2 regions of the Bacterioplanoides sp. SCSIO 12839 genome follow, and region 2 is predicted to be linked to the other one. Evidence: predicted binding sites of a transcription regulator. Region 2 holds the regulator's gene; the other holds the start of a gene.

Region 1 (8,277 bases), 580 kb from region 2:
ATTGAGTGATTGGCCGCTAATGTGAAACACAAAGCTTGACCACCCCCCGGGGTTTACGATTAAAGTGTCGCGTCTTAGTGTCTGACAATGTCAACTGAAAATGACAACTACTGAGGGTAAAACAAAGGACATGGGTAAATCGCTGGTTATCGTGGAATCGCCTGCCAAGGCTAAAACCATCAACAAATATCTGGGCAAGGACTATGTTGTTAAGTCCAGTGTTGGTCATGTGCGCGATCTCCCTACATCCGGTTCAGGGAAAACCACCGACCCGAAAGAGCGCGCCAAACAAGCCGCACTGACCCGCAAGATGTCACCGGAAGAAAAAGCCGCCCACAAAAAACGTAAGGCCAAAGAACAATTGATTGGTCGTATGGGCGTTAACCCGGAAGACAACTGGAAAGCCAACTATCAGGTGCTGCCCGGTAAAGAAAAGGTCGTTGATGAATTAAAACGGCTGGCCAAAGACGCTGACCATATCTATCTCGCAACCGATTTGGACCGCGAGGGAGAAGCCATCGCCTGGCACCTTCGTGAGATTATCGGCGAAAAAGACAAAAATTACCGTCGCGTGGTGTTTAACGAGATCACCAAAAAAGCCATTCAGGCGGCGTTTGAACAGCCATCAGAGCTGAACATGAACCGCGTAAACGCCCAGCAAGCACGTCGTTTCCTCGATCGTGTTGTTGGTTTTATGGTGTCGCCATTATTGTGGGCAAAAGTCGCTCGTGGTTTATCCGCCGGACGAGTTCAATCCGTTGCGGTACGCCTGATTGTTGAGCGCGAGCGTGAAATTCGTGCCTTTATTCCAGAAGAATACTGGGAAGCCTTTGCTGAGCTGAACACCTCCGATGGCACCGAATTAAAAACCCAGGTGCTGAAGTTTAAAGGTGAGGAATTCCGCCCTACCAACGAAGCTGACACCATGGCCGCGCTGGATACCCTGCGTGCCAGTGACTTTATTGTTAAAAGCCGTGAAGACAAACCGACCAGCTCCAAACCTGCTGCCCCCTTTATTACCTCAACACTGCAACAAGCGGCCAGTACCCGTTTAGGCTTCAGTGTTAAGAAAACCATGACGCTGGCGCAACGTTTGTACGAAGCTGGTTACATCACTTACATGCGTACCGACTCCACCAATCTGAGTCAGGATGCCATCGATAGCGTGCGTGGTTATATCACCGATAAACTGGGTGAAGCGTATTTACCGGAACAACCACGCCTGTACAGCAGCAAAGAAGGCGCTCAGGAGGCGCACGAAGCGATTCGTCCTTCCGATGTAAAACTGCGCTCTGGTGATTTAAAAAGCATGGAGCCGGACGCTGAACGCTTATACGACTTAATCTGGCGTCGTTTTGTCGCCTGCCAGACAAACGATGCCAAGTTCACCAGCACCACCATTACGGTTTCTGCGGCTGACTACGATTTAAAAACCCGTGGCCGTGTGATTCGCTTTGATGGCCACTTAAAGGTCTTACCGCCAGTCAGCAAAAACGATGACGACAAGGTGCTGCCGGATGTGCAGCAGGGTGAGAAGTTGAACCTGCAAGAGTTGCTGCCCAAACAACACTTTACTAAGCCTTCTCCGCGCTTCTCTGAAGCGGCATTGGTAAAAGAGTTGGAAAAACGTGGCATTGGCCGTCCTTCAACCTACGCCTCCATTATTTCCACCATTCAGGATCGTGGTTACGTCAGCCTGCAAGGCCGTCGCTTCTACGCCGAGAAAATGGGCGATATTGTTACCAGTCGCCTGACGGAAAGCTTTGATGAGCTGATGGATTACAGCTTCACCGCCAATATGGAAGAAAAGCTGGATGATATTGCCGATGGCGAAATCAACTGGACCCAAGTGCTGGATAACTTCTACAACGACTTCCAAAACCAGCTGGATGTGGCAGGTAGCGATGAAGGCATGCGCCCGAATGCGCCGGTGGATACCGACATCGAATGCCCTAAATGTTCTCGCAACATGCAGATCCGAACCGGTTCAACCGGGGTATTTTTAGGCTGCTCCGGCTACAGTCTGCCACCGAAAGAACGCTGTACTCAGACTCTAAATCTGATTCCAGGTGATGAAGCCATCACCGCCGATGAAGATGAAGAAGCGGAAAGCCGCCGCCTGATGGACAAACGCCGCTGCAAAATTTGTGATGCAGCGATGGACAGCTATTTATTAGACGAAACCCGCAAAGTGCATATTTGTGGTAATAACCCAGACTGTTCAGGCTTCGAAGTAGAACAAGGTCAGTTCAAGATCAAAGGTTACGACGGCCCAACACTGGAATGTGATCGCTGCGGCAGTGAAATGCAGTTGAAATCCGGCCGCTTTGGTAAATATTTTGGCTGCACCAACGAAGAGTGCAAAAACACCCGTAAGCTACTGAAAAGTGGTGAAGCTGCGCCACCAAAAATGGATCCGATTCCGATGCCGGAGTTGGCTTGCCAGAAAGTGGAAGATACCTACGTGTTACGTGATGGTGCTGCGGGCTTATTCTTAGCCGCCAGCCAATTCCCGAAAAACCGCGAAACCCGTGCCCCACAAGTGGCAGAGTTGTTATCACATCAGGCCGAGCTACCGCAGAAGTATCATTACCTTCTGGATGCTCCCCGCGCTGATGGCGACGGTAACCCGAGTGTGATTCGTTACAGTCGCAAGACCAAAGAACAGTACGTCATGACGGAAAATGCCGAAGGTAAAGCCACTGGCTGGACTGCGCATTTTGTCGATAGCGCCTGGGTTATCACCGAGAAGAAAAAAGCCGCTCCAAAAAAGAAAACGGCAGCGAAAAAGCCAGCCGCTAAAAAGGCAAAAAGCTGATTTTTTCGTAGCTAAAGTCCGTTTTATTCATACTGCAATCCGAGAAAAGCGCTGATTAAATTAGTGCTTTTCCCGGATTTTTTCTTTTTCAAAGCCTTGTTAGCGTCAAGTCATGCTCTGATCCGTCAGGCATTTTCTTAATACGACGACCTTAATAACGTTAGACGTTAACAACGACAGGGAAAAGATTATGAAATGGATAAAAACACTCGCCTTTACAACCGCATTGGCTTTAGCACCTCTCTCGCACAGCGACGATGCCACACAACCCGAACAGGCCTCAATTAATATCAATACTGCCAGCGCTGAAGAATTAGCTGAGCTGGACGGTATTGGCAAATCCAAAGCAGAAGCTATTGTCTCCTACCGCGAAAATATGGGGAATTTCACGTCGGTTGAAGAGCTGGTACTGGTTAAGGGTATTGGTGAAGGCATACTGGAAAAGAATCGGGCGTTGTTAGCCACCAGTACTGACTAAGCCCACACATAAAAAAACAGCCTCAATTGAGGCTGTTTTTTTATTAACTGAGAAGATCACAATATTAATCAGCGATTAAGCAATTGCCCCATTCACAACGCGCCAGCAGATAACTGCCATCCGGGCAACGAGCATCATACACTTCATGCGGCCAGTCATTTTTCAGTAATTGTACTTTAGCCCCCGGGCAACCTTCGCGCTTGGTCATTTTTTCGACCACATAAAATGAACGACCATACACCTTGCCGGTGCGAGCCTGTACCGAAGCCTGTTTCATTTTCAGGTCTTCACCACCCGACTGAGCACGTCGCTGCAAACCAACCAGACTGTTGTACAAGGACTCATTGCCGCGTAAATCGCGCTCACCATCGTTGTATTGAGAGAGAATACGATCACACAGACTTTCTTTGTTACTGGTGCTTTGCATTAACTCATCAACTTCCTGCTCAGCTGTTTCAACCACCTGCCAGGTAATCGCCATCGCCATACGGGCGCCGGTTTCAGCACGATCATCGGTCACCGTGATAATGTCATGAGTCAAACCGTAATCGGCACTTTCAACAAAGGCTCCATTTCGCTTCCACCAGTTTTTCTGGGTCATTAACGCTTGCTGCTTGGATGTCGTGCTCACCGTTTTGCATGCATCAACCCAGCTACGCAGACTGGTGTCTGTTTGTAATGCGTAATACACCGCTTCACCCGTTTGTGATAACTGGTTAGAAGCGCAACCAACCAGGCTTGATAAAGCCAGGGCAGCCAACATTAAACGCATAGAATTCTCCTTTTTCAGGTTTGCTGGCCCGAGAGCCATTTCAATAATTCGGAGTGGGTAAATGGCCAGTCCAGTTCCCGCCCATTGGTTTCGTTTTTCAGTACAGGAATGCGGGTACCATATTGCTGTACCAGAGATTCAGATTCACTGATGTCTTCAATATAAATTTCAACCGGCATTGAAGCCGCAACGTCAACGATGACTTGCTGCGCTAATTCACACAAGTGACACGCTTCCGTGCTGAACAATACATACGACATACATTTCTCCGCAAAACGTTCACATTATAGCGAGAATTTTTCGGGAGAAGTCGTTATTTAGCCGCCCGGATATCAAATCAGTTTTGCTGAAATAATCCAGCCAGGTTGGTCGCCGCTTGTAACCCCTGATGGAATTCATTCCAAATGGGCAAGCGATCTTCTTCAGGCAGCAGCTGATTCACCAGTTGCTGTAAGGTGTCCTCAGGCTTTTCAAGTGCTGAGGCTTTATCAATGGCCGCGACATAAGCATCTACATAAGAAGCCAGAGGGGATTTCAGGCTTTCCAGCTGCTCAGTAGGCAGTTGTGGCTGAATATCGGAATAAGCACGTGTTGAGGACGCAAATGTTTGCTGAGTCAGATTCAGACTGAGTGAAGCCAACTCATTACCATCAAACCCCAGCTCCATCGCCTGCTCAAGCGCACCGCCCAAATCACCGGAAAAGAAGCGTTCACTCAGATCCTGTACTGAATCAAATAAGCTGGTTAAAGCCGCTTTTTCATCTTCATCCAGGTTACCCTCAACGGATAACTCATAACCTGATTGACTGCTGCTACTGACGCTGATCTGGCCTGACGCAAATGACGATGAACGGGATTCAGACTGAGCAAAAGATACGGTGACACGATCCCCATCTCGGGTGAAAACCTCCAGAGACAGGCTGTTAGCGACGTTTAATTGCGACTGACCCGCAATCGCGGGAGGTAACCCAGACTGATCTGCCGGCGCGTTGATCTCTGCTAATGACTCACCCGCTGCCAATCGATCCAACCCATCTTCAATCAGGCTACGCCCGGCATCCAACTCTTGTTGCAGCTCCTCATTTAATAACCCACGCCCCTGTAAAATAGACTCACCTTCGGCATAGCCTTTGGCAACCCCTTCACGGGCGGCCGCAACGCGTTCAGCAATTCGTTCCTCGGAAGCTCCAGCTGCGCGCAAGCGCTCAATATCACGACCAATAAAGCCCAACATATTATCGGCTGTTTGTTGTGCTGACTGACGGTCAGCACGGCTGACTTCACGGGCCTCTGCAGATGTTGGCTGTGATACGGTGTTTGTAGCATTTGGGTTGGCCGAAGAGGAATCACGATTAGCAAATGACGGCTTTTCAGAGCTGAGAAAACCAAATTGGCTGGGATTGAGTGAAATGGCCATAACGTAACGTCCGAATACAGTGCTATTACCCTGTTATCGGCTATGCATAGTCATTCTTTAACGAAAAAAGCCGCATCACTGCGGCTTGGTACAACAACATAGACGCTTCAGTAACAAATCGCGCCTTGCTGAAAATCATCGGCAAAATCAACCGACCAACTCACCTGATGATTTTCAAGCTCGTCGAGAACTTCCCGGGTTGTTGAGTATAACAACTGGGTCATTTTCATCGCTTTAAAAGCGGCGCGGCAAGCATGTTCATCCAGTGCCATGGTTTCTTCCAGTGTCATCACACCCGCATCAGCTAACTCATTACGCCAGATATTGGTGTTCCCCACCTGCGCCAGATGATCGACCAGTGGTTTGATCAAGGATAATTTTTCACCAGACATAAAGAACCTCAGATTCATCATTCAGTTTTAAACACCTTACTAAGATGGACTGGGCTCAGACGAAGATAAAGTTCAAAAAATAAACAGTTTAGTGAATTTTTATCACCAATCTGAACTACTGGCTGCTTTTACGCTGGTTGCGGTATTCAACAGGGGTTTGTTCCGTCCAGCGTTTAAAAGCCCGATAAAAGGTACTGGGTTCAGAAAAACCCGTCAGATAGACAATTTCATCAATGCTTTCATCCGTTCCGGCCAGCAAACGTTTAGCCAGGTTGCAGCGGTAATTGGCTAATAGCTGATTAAAGTTGGTACCTGCTTCTGTCAGACGTGTCCGCAACGTTCGCGGTTTGATTTCCAACCGGGCAGCCACATCATCAAGACTGACCTGACCCGTCTCGAGCATTTCACCAAACACTTTATACACTTTGGAAACAATATCCTGGCGTTCCAGTTTAGCCACATGCTCACTGGCCAGTTTTTCATGTAATTGCAACAGCTCAGGTTCTGCATGCGAAGAAGGCTGTGCCATTAATGATTGATCAAAATAGATGCGGACTTCTGCCGCTTCAAAAATCACCGGACATTGAAAAATTCGCTGGTGCTCAGCGTCAGAGCTGGGTTTCTGATGCGAGAAATGAATACGGGAAGGCCGGAAAGCATTATCTGTGACATGCTGAAAAAATTGAATCAATCCCAACACCATACATTCTGACAAGTGCCGCAGAGAAGACGTCAGATCCGTTGCCGTGCCAACACGGATATAAATTTCATCACCCTCGTGCCCAAGACTGGACTGCGATGCATCACTTAAAAGACGCTGGTAATTAAGAGAACGATTTAAACCATCACCAAAGGTAGGGCTGGATAAAAACAGGTACTGCAGCACCTGTCCCTGGTAAGCCGGTAAATGCTCCCCCAGATGCAAACCAATATCCGCGTCACCACTTTCATCTTCCAGCACTTGCCAGAAAACAGGCTGCGCGGCATGCGGAGTCCGGGCGTTCCGGTCAGAAATTAATTCCGGCGTGATCCCCAACCGCTTTACGATGGCCGCCACATCAAGGTCCATCTTCAACATAGCCTGATAAGCCAGCTGAATCATAATGCCTGAGTCACGTAATTCCGCTATTCCACTGGACATAAGTGATTGAATTTCCTCATGAGTATGGCCGGATTTTGCCAGATCAAACCATGTCTGCAAGTGTTATTGACCAATATGACGCACGTGACAAAAGACGTTGCCAATGGGCTTTAGCCAAAGCGCTTTACACTCAATAGCTATTGCTAAGCAGCTAACTCTGGAGTAGCCACTGTGAATCAGGCCAAAACACTTCTTTTTCGGGATGTCCCCGGCATTATCGGTCAGTATGCACGTGCTGTGATGCCCAAGCGCTCAACAACTGACGACCTGAGCTTCCCCTCTCACGAAGCACTGCTGACGCATGTAAAGGTCGACCACAAAAAAGTGGCTGAATACGCCAGGCTCTGTGGCTTTCACGCACCATCTACCGTGTTACCGATTACGTATCTCCATATCCTGGCGTTTCCACTGCATATGGAGCTGATGCTGCACAAAGATTTCCCATTGGCACTGATGGGGCTGGTGCACATACGCAACCATATCACCCAATACCGAGGCATATATGCATCGGAAGAGTTGGCAATTCGTTGTTACTGCTCAGCACACAGACAAACGGACAAAGGGCTGGAATTCGATATTACCAGTGAAGTAACCTCAGGCGGCGAATTAATCTGGAAATCAATCAGTACCAACCTGTCCAAGCAAGGCTCAGGTAAAAATACTTCTCGTCACCAGCCATCAGAGCAACAAGATTATCCGGTACACTCCAGCTGGAGGATGAAAGAGAATCTTGGCCGTCAATACGCACGTATTTCAGGAGACTCCAACCCCATTCACTTATACGCCCCCACCGCTAAATTATTTGGATTTAAGCGTCACATTGCTCATGGCATGTGGACAAAAGCGAGAGCTGCGGCGGCGCTGAACCCTCAGTTAATTGCGGGTCCCTGCTCTCTGGAAGTTGAATTTAAACAACCCATATTCTTACCTGGCAATGTCTCTTTGCACACAGAGACACCGTATGGAGGAGCCTTTTATATTGCCGACTCACAAGGCCAGAAACGCCATTTAAAAGGTTATATCCAGCCACTGGAATGACTGAGACCTGTTAACAAGCTCTGGCCTTTCTCATCGGCAGAGGCATTGGTATGATGGCGAGCCATAAAATAATCAAAACAACAATAATGGACTCGCCAGTTATGATCGCTTCGCCTAAAACAACCATGGCCAGACTTAACCAATCATTCATAACGTGCCTTGTTTGCTTGGGGCTCAGCAGTTTCGCACAAGCCGAAGGGGGCTTTGTCAGCCTGCAAGGG
Region 2 (8,277 bases):
TAACCCCCTCCTTCACCGACAACAGTCCCAGTAACATGGCATCGTAATAACGTCGGCGGATGGCAATATGTTGCCGCAGCGTGTTGGCAATCGGAATCACCACCAGGTTCGCGGCGGCAACACCATAAAAGGTGGCAACAAAAGCAGTGGCAATCCCCTGTGCTAACGCCTCTGGCTGTTGAATATTAGATAACACCTGCATCAGACCCAACACCGCACCAACAATGCCAAGCGTGGGTAAATACCCGGCCAGATTATCCAGCACCGAAACAATATCCAGATCACGCTCTTCCAGCGATTTCAGTTCAAGCTCCATGGTTGCTTTCATGGTCTCATCATCGTAACCATCCACCAGCAAGGTCAGCGCTTTTTTAAAGGTCGGATCATTTTCACTGTTAGCCAGACGTTCTAACGCCAGAATACCGTCACGACGCAACGCATTACCGCAAGTCACGAGTTTATTAATCAGACCATCAAACGAATAAACGGGTGGCGCAAACAGCCAGCTCAACATCCCCATGAGTGGCTTCAGATAGGCTTTTGGAATTTGCGCCAGTGCGGCAAAAAATGAACCGGCAAACACAATCAGAGCCGCCGCTGGATTCCAGAGTAAGCTTAACGCTCCTCCTTCAAGGGTATGCCCTGTCACAACCACAGCCAGGGCAAAAAAAACGATCACTAAACTCCAACGATCCATGTTTCGCTCCGTCAGCCTATATCTTTACTGAGCCGCGGCCCAACATCAGACAATGGCAGAATATCGTCGCTCAGACCTTCTTTAATAACAGCCAGCGGCATACCAAAAATCACACTGCTCTCTTCATCCTGAGCCCAGATTGTTGAGCCAGCCTGCTTCAGCAATCGCGCGCCTTCCTTACCATCAGACCCCATGCCAGTTAACACCACCCCCAGAGTACTGCGGCCAAAATGTTTGGCAGCGGATGCAAAGGCAATATCAACACTGGGACGGTAATTCACCCGCTGATCACTCTCATGAATATGAATAGAACCGCCATTCCGTTTGTCCACCATCAGCTGCATACCACCCGGAGCCACATAGACATGACCCGGTTTCAACAGGTCACCTTCTTCCGCTTCTTTCACCGTTAACGGGCTCATGGCATTTAAACGTTCAGCAAAGGCTTTGGTAAATGAACCTGGCATGTGCTGAACAATCACAATGGGGGTTTTAAAGCCAGCCGGGATGGCCTTGAACAAAGTCTGCAGGGCTGCCGGACCACCGGTAGAGGTACCAATCATCACCAGCTCTTTTTTCCCCACAGGCTTGGGAGCCACTGGAGCAGCAGCCGACGGCATCACCCGGGTCTGATTTTTAGCCACGCCAGCAATTTTATTGGTCAGAGCTTTACGAACTTCCGCCGTACCTTTGGCAATGGCGTCAAAATTTTTGGATAAAAAATCGAGTGCACCAGCATCCAGTGCGTCCAATGTCACCCGGGCACCTTCAAAGGTCAGCGAAGAAAACATCAGAATAGGAACCGGGCGCTGCTGCATGATGGTACGTACGGCAGTGATGCCATCCATCACCGGCATTTCGTAATCCATCGTGATCACATCCGGCTTAAGCGACTCGTTTAATTCAACCGCTTCACGGCCATTAGCCGCATCACCAACAACCTCCATACGGCCATCGGCATTAATAATTTCAGAAACCCGACGTCGGAAAAAGCCGGAATCATCCACCACCAGAACACGAATCGTCACTCAAATTTCCTCGATAACACCTCGCTCAGTTGACGAGATAGATTATTAATGCGGCACCCTGTGACACAGGAAAAACCTTATTCAGGCTACTCATCACACGCTAGCGTGATGAGTAGTGATTCAGCATACTTGGAATATCCAGAATCAAAGCAATGCGGCCGTCACCCGTAATCGTGGCCCCGGCCATGCCGGCAGTGCCATGCAACATTTTGCCCAGCGGTTTGATAACCACTTCTTCCTGGCCAATAAGCTGATCCACCACGAAGCCAACCCGTTTGGTACCGACCGACACCACCACAACATGCGCCGTTTCATCGGCTTTGGCATGGGCTTCACCTTTCACTAACCAACGTTTGAGGTGGAAAAGTGGTACCGGCTTTTCACGCACAACAACCACTTCCTGACCATCCACAATATTGGTCTGCGTCAGATCCAGGTGAAAAATTTCGTTCACACTCACCAGCGGGAAAGCAAATGCCTGATCTTTCAGCATCACCATCAGCGTTGGCATGATCGCCAGAGTCAGCGGCACTTTGATACGGATACTGGTGCCTTTACCCATTTCCGAATCGATGTTGATGGTACCGTTCAGCTGGGTAATTTTGGTTTTCACCACATCCATGCCAACACCACGACCCGACACATCCGAGATCTGCTCTTTAGTGGAGAAGCCTGGCGCAAAAATCAGGTTGTAACACTCATTTTCAGTCAGGCGATCAGCCGCATCCTGATCCATCACACCTTTTTCAACCGCTTTACGGCGCAACACGTCAGCATCCATACCACCACCATCATCTTCGATGATCAGCAGAATATGGTCCCCTTCCTGTTCAGCTGACAACACGACGGTACCCACACGTGCCTTACCGGCCTGCTCACGCACGTCTGGCATTTCCACACCGTGGTCAACCGCGTTACGCACCAGGTGAACCAAGGGGTCGGCTAAGGCTTCAACCAGATTTTTATCCAGATCGGTTTCTTCGCCGCGCAGTTCAAGGTTAATTTCTTTCTTCAGCTGACGAGCCAGGTCACGTACAACCCGAGGGAAACGACCAAACACTTTTTTGATTGGTTGCATCCGGGTTTTCATCACCGATGCCTGTAGGTCGCCCGTCACCACATCCAGGTTAGCCACGGCTTTCGACATCGATTCGTCGTTGCTCTTCAGCCCTAAACGAACCAGGCGGTTTCGCACCAACACCAGCTCGCCCACCATGTTCATGATGTCATCCAGGCGCTTGGTATCAACCCGTACCGTGGCTTCAGCTTGTGGAGCACTGTCTTTATCAGCCGGGCGCTTCGCAGCAGGTTTTGCAGCCGCTGGTTTTGCCGCAGCCGCTTTGGGTTCCGGCTTAGGCTGTGGCTTGGGCTCCGCTTTTGGTGCTGGCTTAGGCGCTGATTGGGTTACTTCAGCAACGGACTCTGGCGCTTTTTCTTTAGCGGAAGACTCATCCGCCGCTGCTGAGTGTTTCCCTTTTCCATGTAAACGATCCAACAGCTCTTCAAATTCGGAATCGGTAATCAGGTCATCACCCGATGACGGCGTCGCCGGCTCAGCCGCGACTTCAGGCTCAGCTGCCGCTTGTTTGGCATCATCAGCGCTGATGTGTTTACCTTTGCCATGGATCTGATCCAGCAAAGCTTCAAATTCATCTTCCGTAATTTCGTCATCACCGTCGTCAGCACCAGCAGCACCGTCAACATCAATAAACAGCTCAGCACCATCATCTGCAGCCGGAGCAGTGCCAGAGGCTGCCTCTGCCGGAGCACCATCTAAGGCATCCAATAACTGCTCAAATTCATCGTCGGTGATGTCGCCCGAGTCGCTTTCTGATGGCGTTGGTATTGGTATTGATGTTGACGCTTCTGTAACTGGCGTTTCTTCGGCAACAACCGGCTCAACGGCTTCCGGTTCTGGCGCAACCTCTTCAGCAGCCGGTGACGAGTCACCTTCACCTTCTGGCAATGCCAGCTGATGTAAGCGCTCAATTAACGCGGGATCTGCCGCTTCTGGCTCAGCACCGGAACGCACGCTCTCGAACATTTCGTTGACTGAGTCCAGCGCTTGCAACACCACATCCATCAAATCCGGATTAACGCTACGATTACCATTACGCAAGGTATCGAACACGTTTTCAGCGGCATGACAACAATCAACCAGCGCATTTAACTGCAAGAAACCTGCGCCACCTTTGACCGTGTGAAACCCACGGAAAATAGCGTTTAACAGATCATTATCATCGGGTCGTTGTTCAAGATCGACGAGCTGCTCGGAGAGTAATTCAAGAATTTCTCCGGCTTCAATCAAAAAATCCTGGAGGATTTCTTCATCTGCATCGAAACTCATCCGTTAGCTCCTTTAAAAGCCAAGACTGGATAACAAATCATCAACGTCATCCTGGCTGCTCACTACATCATCACTGTCTTTGTTAATCTGCGGGCCTTCAGCAACAATATCTGCTTCTTCAGCGACCGCCTCTTCAGTGACAGACTCTAAATCCGAATGAGTGATTCCCGTGATGGAGTCAATATGCCCTGCCATCGCTACCAGGTTCACTAACCGGGTTTCCACTTCACGCACCAGTTCAGCCACTTTATGAATGACCTGGCCGGTTAAATCCTGAAAATCCTGCGCCAACATAATGTCGGATAACTGGCCTTGCAGCGTTTGTGACTGCTGGGCACTGTCTTGCAGAAAAACATTGATTGATTTGGTCAATGAACGAAATTCTTCAGGTTTTAATTCTTTATTTAAAAAGCGCTGCCACTGAACCGACAAATCGGCAGCACGATTGTGAATATCAGCTGCCAAAGGCAAACTGGCATCCACAAGATCCATGGTGCGGTTGGCCGACTTATCGGTCATTTCAACCACATAAGCGAGCTTATCCGTTGCGTGTTCTATTTCAGAACCAGCACCAATGGAGTCAATCTTCAGATTTTTAATGGATTCGTGCAGCGCTCGCGTCAGCAGACCAATCTCGTTGTATAAGGTGCGATCACGTAATTCATTCAGATCGTTTACCATGGCAACGGCTTTGCCAAGGTTGCCACCTTCGAGCTGCTTCAACATATTTTCTGCCAGCGAACGAATCTCGGAGCCAACTTCGTGGCTGTCTCCCGGTTCTTTGCTATCAGCTGTGTTATCAGCCATGAGTTTGCCTTCCGGTTAGCCTTCGACGCGTTCAAAAATCTTATCGATTTTTTCCTTTAGGACAGCGGCAGTAAATGGTTTCACTACGTATCCGTTAACACCCGCCTGTGCTGCAGCCACGATCTGATCACGCTTCGCTTCTGCAGTCACCATCAATACCGGCAAAGATTTCAGGCGATCATCCGCCCGAACCTTTTTCAACAGATCGAGGCCCGTCATGCCCGGCATATTCCAATCGGTAACCAGAAAATCGAAGTCTCCGTTTTCCAGCATTGGCAGCGCGGTTGTACCGTCATCGGCTTCTGCGGTATTGGTGAAGCCCAGATCACGCAGTAAATTTTTGACAATTCGTCTCATCGTAGAAAAATCATCAACGATAAGAATCTTCATATTTTTGTCCAAAACGACCTCCACTAATCGACTTTGCACATTCCAAGTCGTTACTAAGATTTAGTGTAGACCTTGTCGGTGCTTTATCCAGAAAGGAATCAGGGATAAGGAGGATTCTTTTACGATTACTGATCAGAAATGGGAAACAGGACAAGTTTCCTTGATTATCAGCAAGTTAGATAAACATGATAAAACAGTGCATGAAGCAGGTTACGACAGGACAAGAGCGGCCAGGTGCTGTTAAGGCTAGTGAATCCAGTCAGTCAAACGGGAACGTAATCGTGCCGCAGCCTGACTGTGTAGCTGACTAACCCGGCTTTCACTAACGCCCAGCACTGCGCCAATCTCTTTCAGGTTGAGTTCTTCATCGTAGTAGAGTGCCAATACCAACTGCTCACGCTCTGGTAACAGCTTAATGGCTTCGGCCAGGTGTTGCTGAAACGCACCGCGCTCAATGCCTTCCAGAGGATTGGGGTTTTCACCCACAAACACATCGGCACCGGATTCGGTTTTTTCCAGCACTTCTTCATAGCTGAACAGACGACAGCCAGCGCTGTCCTGCAATATCGAGTGATACTCTTCCTGAGAAATGCCCAGATGCTCCGCCACCTCTGCATCTTCAGCATCTCGTCCTTTGACACTTTCAATTTGTTTAATCGCATCGGAAATACGGCGGCTGTTACGGTGCACCGAACGGGGTGCCCAATCGCCACGACGAATTTCGTCCAGCATGGCACCACGAATACGAATACCGGCATAAGTTTCAAAGCTGGCACCTTTGCCGCCATCGTATTTACGCGCCGCTTCGAGCAAACCAATCATGCCCGACTGAATCAGATCATCCACCTGCACACTGTCTGGTAAACGCCCCAGCATATGATGGGCAATACGTTTTACCAGCGGTGCATGCTGACGAATCAATTCGTCGACATTATTATTCTGAACTTCGCTATACACCAGACAACTTCCAGCAGACACAAATCAAGCCTCTGTTTCCTGCACCAGCCGATCAACAAAAAATTCCAGATGACCACGCGGTGTCGCTGGCAATGGCCAGGAATCCACTTTTTTCGCCAACGCTTTAAATGCCGTCGACGCTTTTGCCCGAGGGTAAGCATCCACCACGGCTTTCTGGCGCTGTACCGCACGTTTGATGGCATCATCCTGAGGAATCGCGCCAACGTACTGCATGGCAACATCGAGAAAACGATCCGTCACTTTCGTCAGCTTACCGAATAACGCATTACCTTCCTGGGGAGACTTCACCATGTTGGCAATGATACGGAACCGGAACACACCGTAATCCCGGTTCAGTAATTTGATTTGTGCGTAGGCATCGGTGATGGAAGTGGGTTCATCCGTTACCACCATCAGCACTTCCTGCGCAGCGCGAACAAAACTCATCACTGTATCCGAGATGCCCGCGGCGGTATCAACAATCAATACGTCAATATCATCACCGATATCGCTGAATGCCTGAATCAGGCCCGCATGTTCCATCGCATTTAATTGCGACAGTTTTTGCGTACCAGAAGACGCCGGAACAATACGGATTCCACCCGGCCCTCTCACCATCACATCACGTAACTCGCACTCACCCTGCAACACGTTTTCAATGGTTTTGGTTGAGCTGATGCCTAACAGAATATCAATATTGGCCAGGCCCAGATCGGCATCCAGTACCACCACACGACGGCCCATCTCAGCCAGCGAAATAGCCAGGTTCACCGATACATTACTTTTGCCCACGCCGCCTTTACCACCGGTGACAGCGATCACTTGTACGGGATGCCTCGACATATCCGATTATGCTCCTTGTTGAAAACGGGATTGAGTCGCCAGATGCATGGCTTCCGCCGCTTGCCAGCGGGTACGCGCCATACGGGCCATTTGTTCGGCCAGTTTTACCAGCTTATCCGCTTCCGGGTAATGCACATCATCCGGAATATGCGGCCCATCGGTAACAATGGTGACGGGCAGCTGGGTCAAGGCCGCTACACTCATCGCAGGGCCCAGGCTGAAACACTCATCCAGTTTGGTAAATACGCAGCCAACCAGGCCAGCTGCTTTAAAATGTTCATAATTTTCCTGCAGGCAACGCCCCTGACTGGTCAGTGGCAGTACCAACAATTTCTTCAGGCCAGAGCCCGCTCGTTTAAGCATAGACAATTGTGTCTGAAAATGTGCGTCCTGACTGGCTAATCCCGCACTATCCACCAACACCAGCTTTTTATCCTGGGTTTTCAGCAGCGCATTTTTGAGTTCTTTTTCGTTGTGAACTTTGTGCAGTGTCACGCCTAACAAACGTGAGAAGGTGCTGATCTGGTCGTGGGCTGCGACACGATAATTGTCCAGCGTGATCAGTGCGACCGAATCAGCGCCGTGATGAATCACAAACTGCGCCGCCAGTTTACCAATGGTGGTGGTTTTGCCCGCCCCGGTTGGCCCTACCAAAGCGTAACGTCCGCCTTCTTCCAGCAGTTGAGGTGGCGCAACAGGTAAATCGGCTGCGATTAATTTCAATGCCTGTTGCCAGGCTTGTTCCATCGCTTGACCATCATCAATCTGGCTGGCAATGCGATCAGCCCAGGCCGGCTCCAGACCCACATCCTGACAACGCTGCCATAACTGAGACTGCTGCCAGGTCAGAGGACGGCCAGTATCCCAGGCGCTGCCCTGATGGCTGACCATCCAGTTTTTTAGTTCACGTAACTCATCACTCATGGCGCTCATGGCATTGCCATAACGTGCTTCGGAGGCTTTAACCCGCTCCCCCAATGACTGCACTGCACTCAGATCAGCAGCTGGCTTAACCGAGTCTTGTGTTGAAGCCGGTGATGAAGAGGAAGCCGATGCCTGAGCCGGGCGCTGAGAGGTATTGCTGTAGCTTTTCTGCTTCAGCCCCTGCAACACATCTTTCAGCCCTTCTGCTGAGCTGACATCCGAAGAACGGGCGTACTGAAGTCGTTGCTGTTTGTCCAAAGATTGCTCATCAGAAGCATGTCCAT

The links. Region 2 encodes FliA, which starts transcription of late flagellar genes. Its sites were predicted from a motif close to CTAAAGTTNNNNNNNNNNCNGCCGATA; they were not measured.
Region 1: the regulator FliA is predicted to act here: its motif matches at 5,520-5,546, upstream of KFF03_RS05965 (DUF5610 domain-containing protein).

What each region holds. Positions count from the first base shown of each region.
Region 1 is NZ_CP073745.1:1,277,325-1,285,601, reverse strand. Features, by position in the region: gene topA (type I DNA topoisomerase) at 131-2,818, shown strand; gene KFF03_RS05980 (ComEA family DNA-binding protein) at 3,009-3,296, shown strand; gene KFF03_RS05975 (hypothetical protein) at 3,361-4,068, opposite strand; gene KFF03_RS05970 (glutaredoxin family protein) at 4,083-4,328, opposite strand; gene KFF03_RS05965 (DUF5610 domain-containing protein) at 4,406-5,485, opposite strand; gene KFF03_RS05960 (hypothetical protein) at 5,593-5,877, opposite strand; gene KFF03_RS05955 (AraC family transcriptional regulator) at 5,993-7,018, opposite strand; gene KFF03_RS05950 (MaoC family dehydratase) at 7,190-8,056, shown strand; gene KFF03_RS05945 (outer membrane beta-barrel protein) at 8,107-8,277, shown strand, end outside.
Region 2 is NZ_CP073745.1:700,438-708,714, reverse strand. Features, by position in the region: gene KFF03_RS03365 (flagellar motor protein) at 1-697, opposite strand, end outside; gene KFF03_RS03360 (chemotaxis response regulator protein-glutamate methylesterase) at 709-1,725, opposite strand; gene KFF03_RS03355 (chemotaxis protein CheA) at 1,826-4,072, opposite strand; gene KFF03_RS03350 (protein phosphatase CheZ) at 4,085-4,879, opposite strand; gene cheY (chemotaxis response regulator CheY) at 4,895-5,281, opposite strand; gene KFF03_RS03340 (RNA polymerase sigma factor FliA) at 5,516-6,247, opposite strand; gene KFF03_RS03335 (MinD/ParA family protein) at 6,251-7,069, opposite strand; gene flhF (flagellar biosynthesis protein FlhF) at 7,076-8,277, opposite strand, start outside.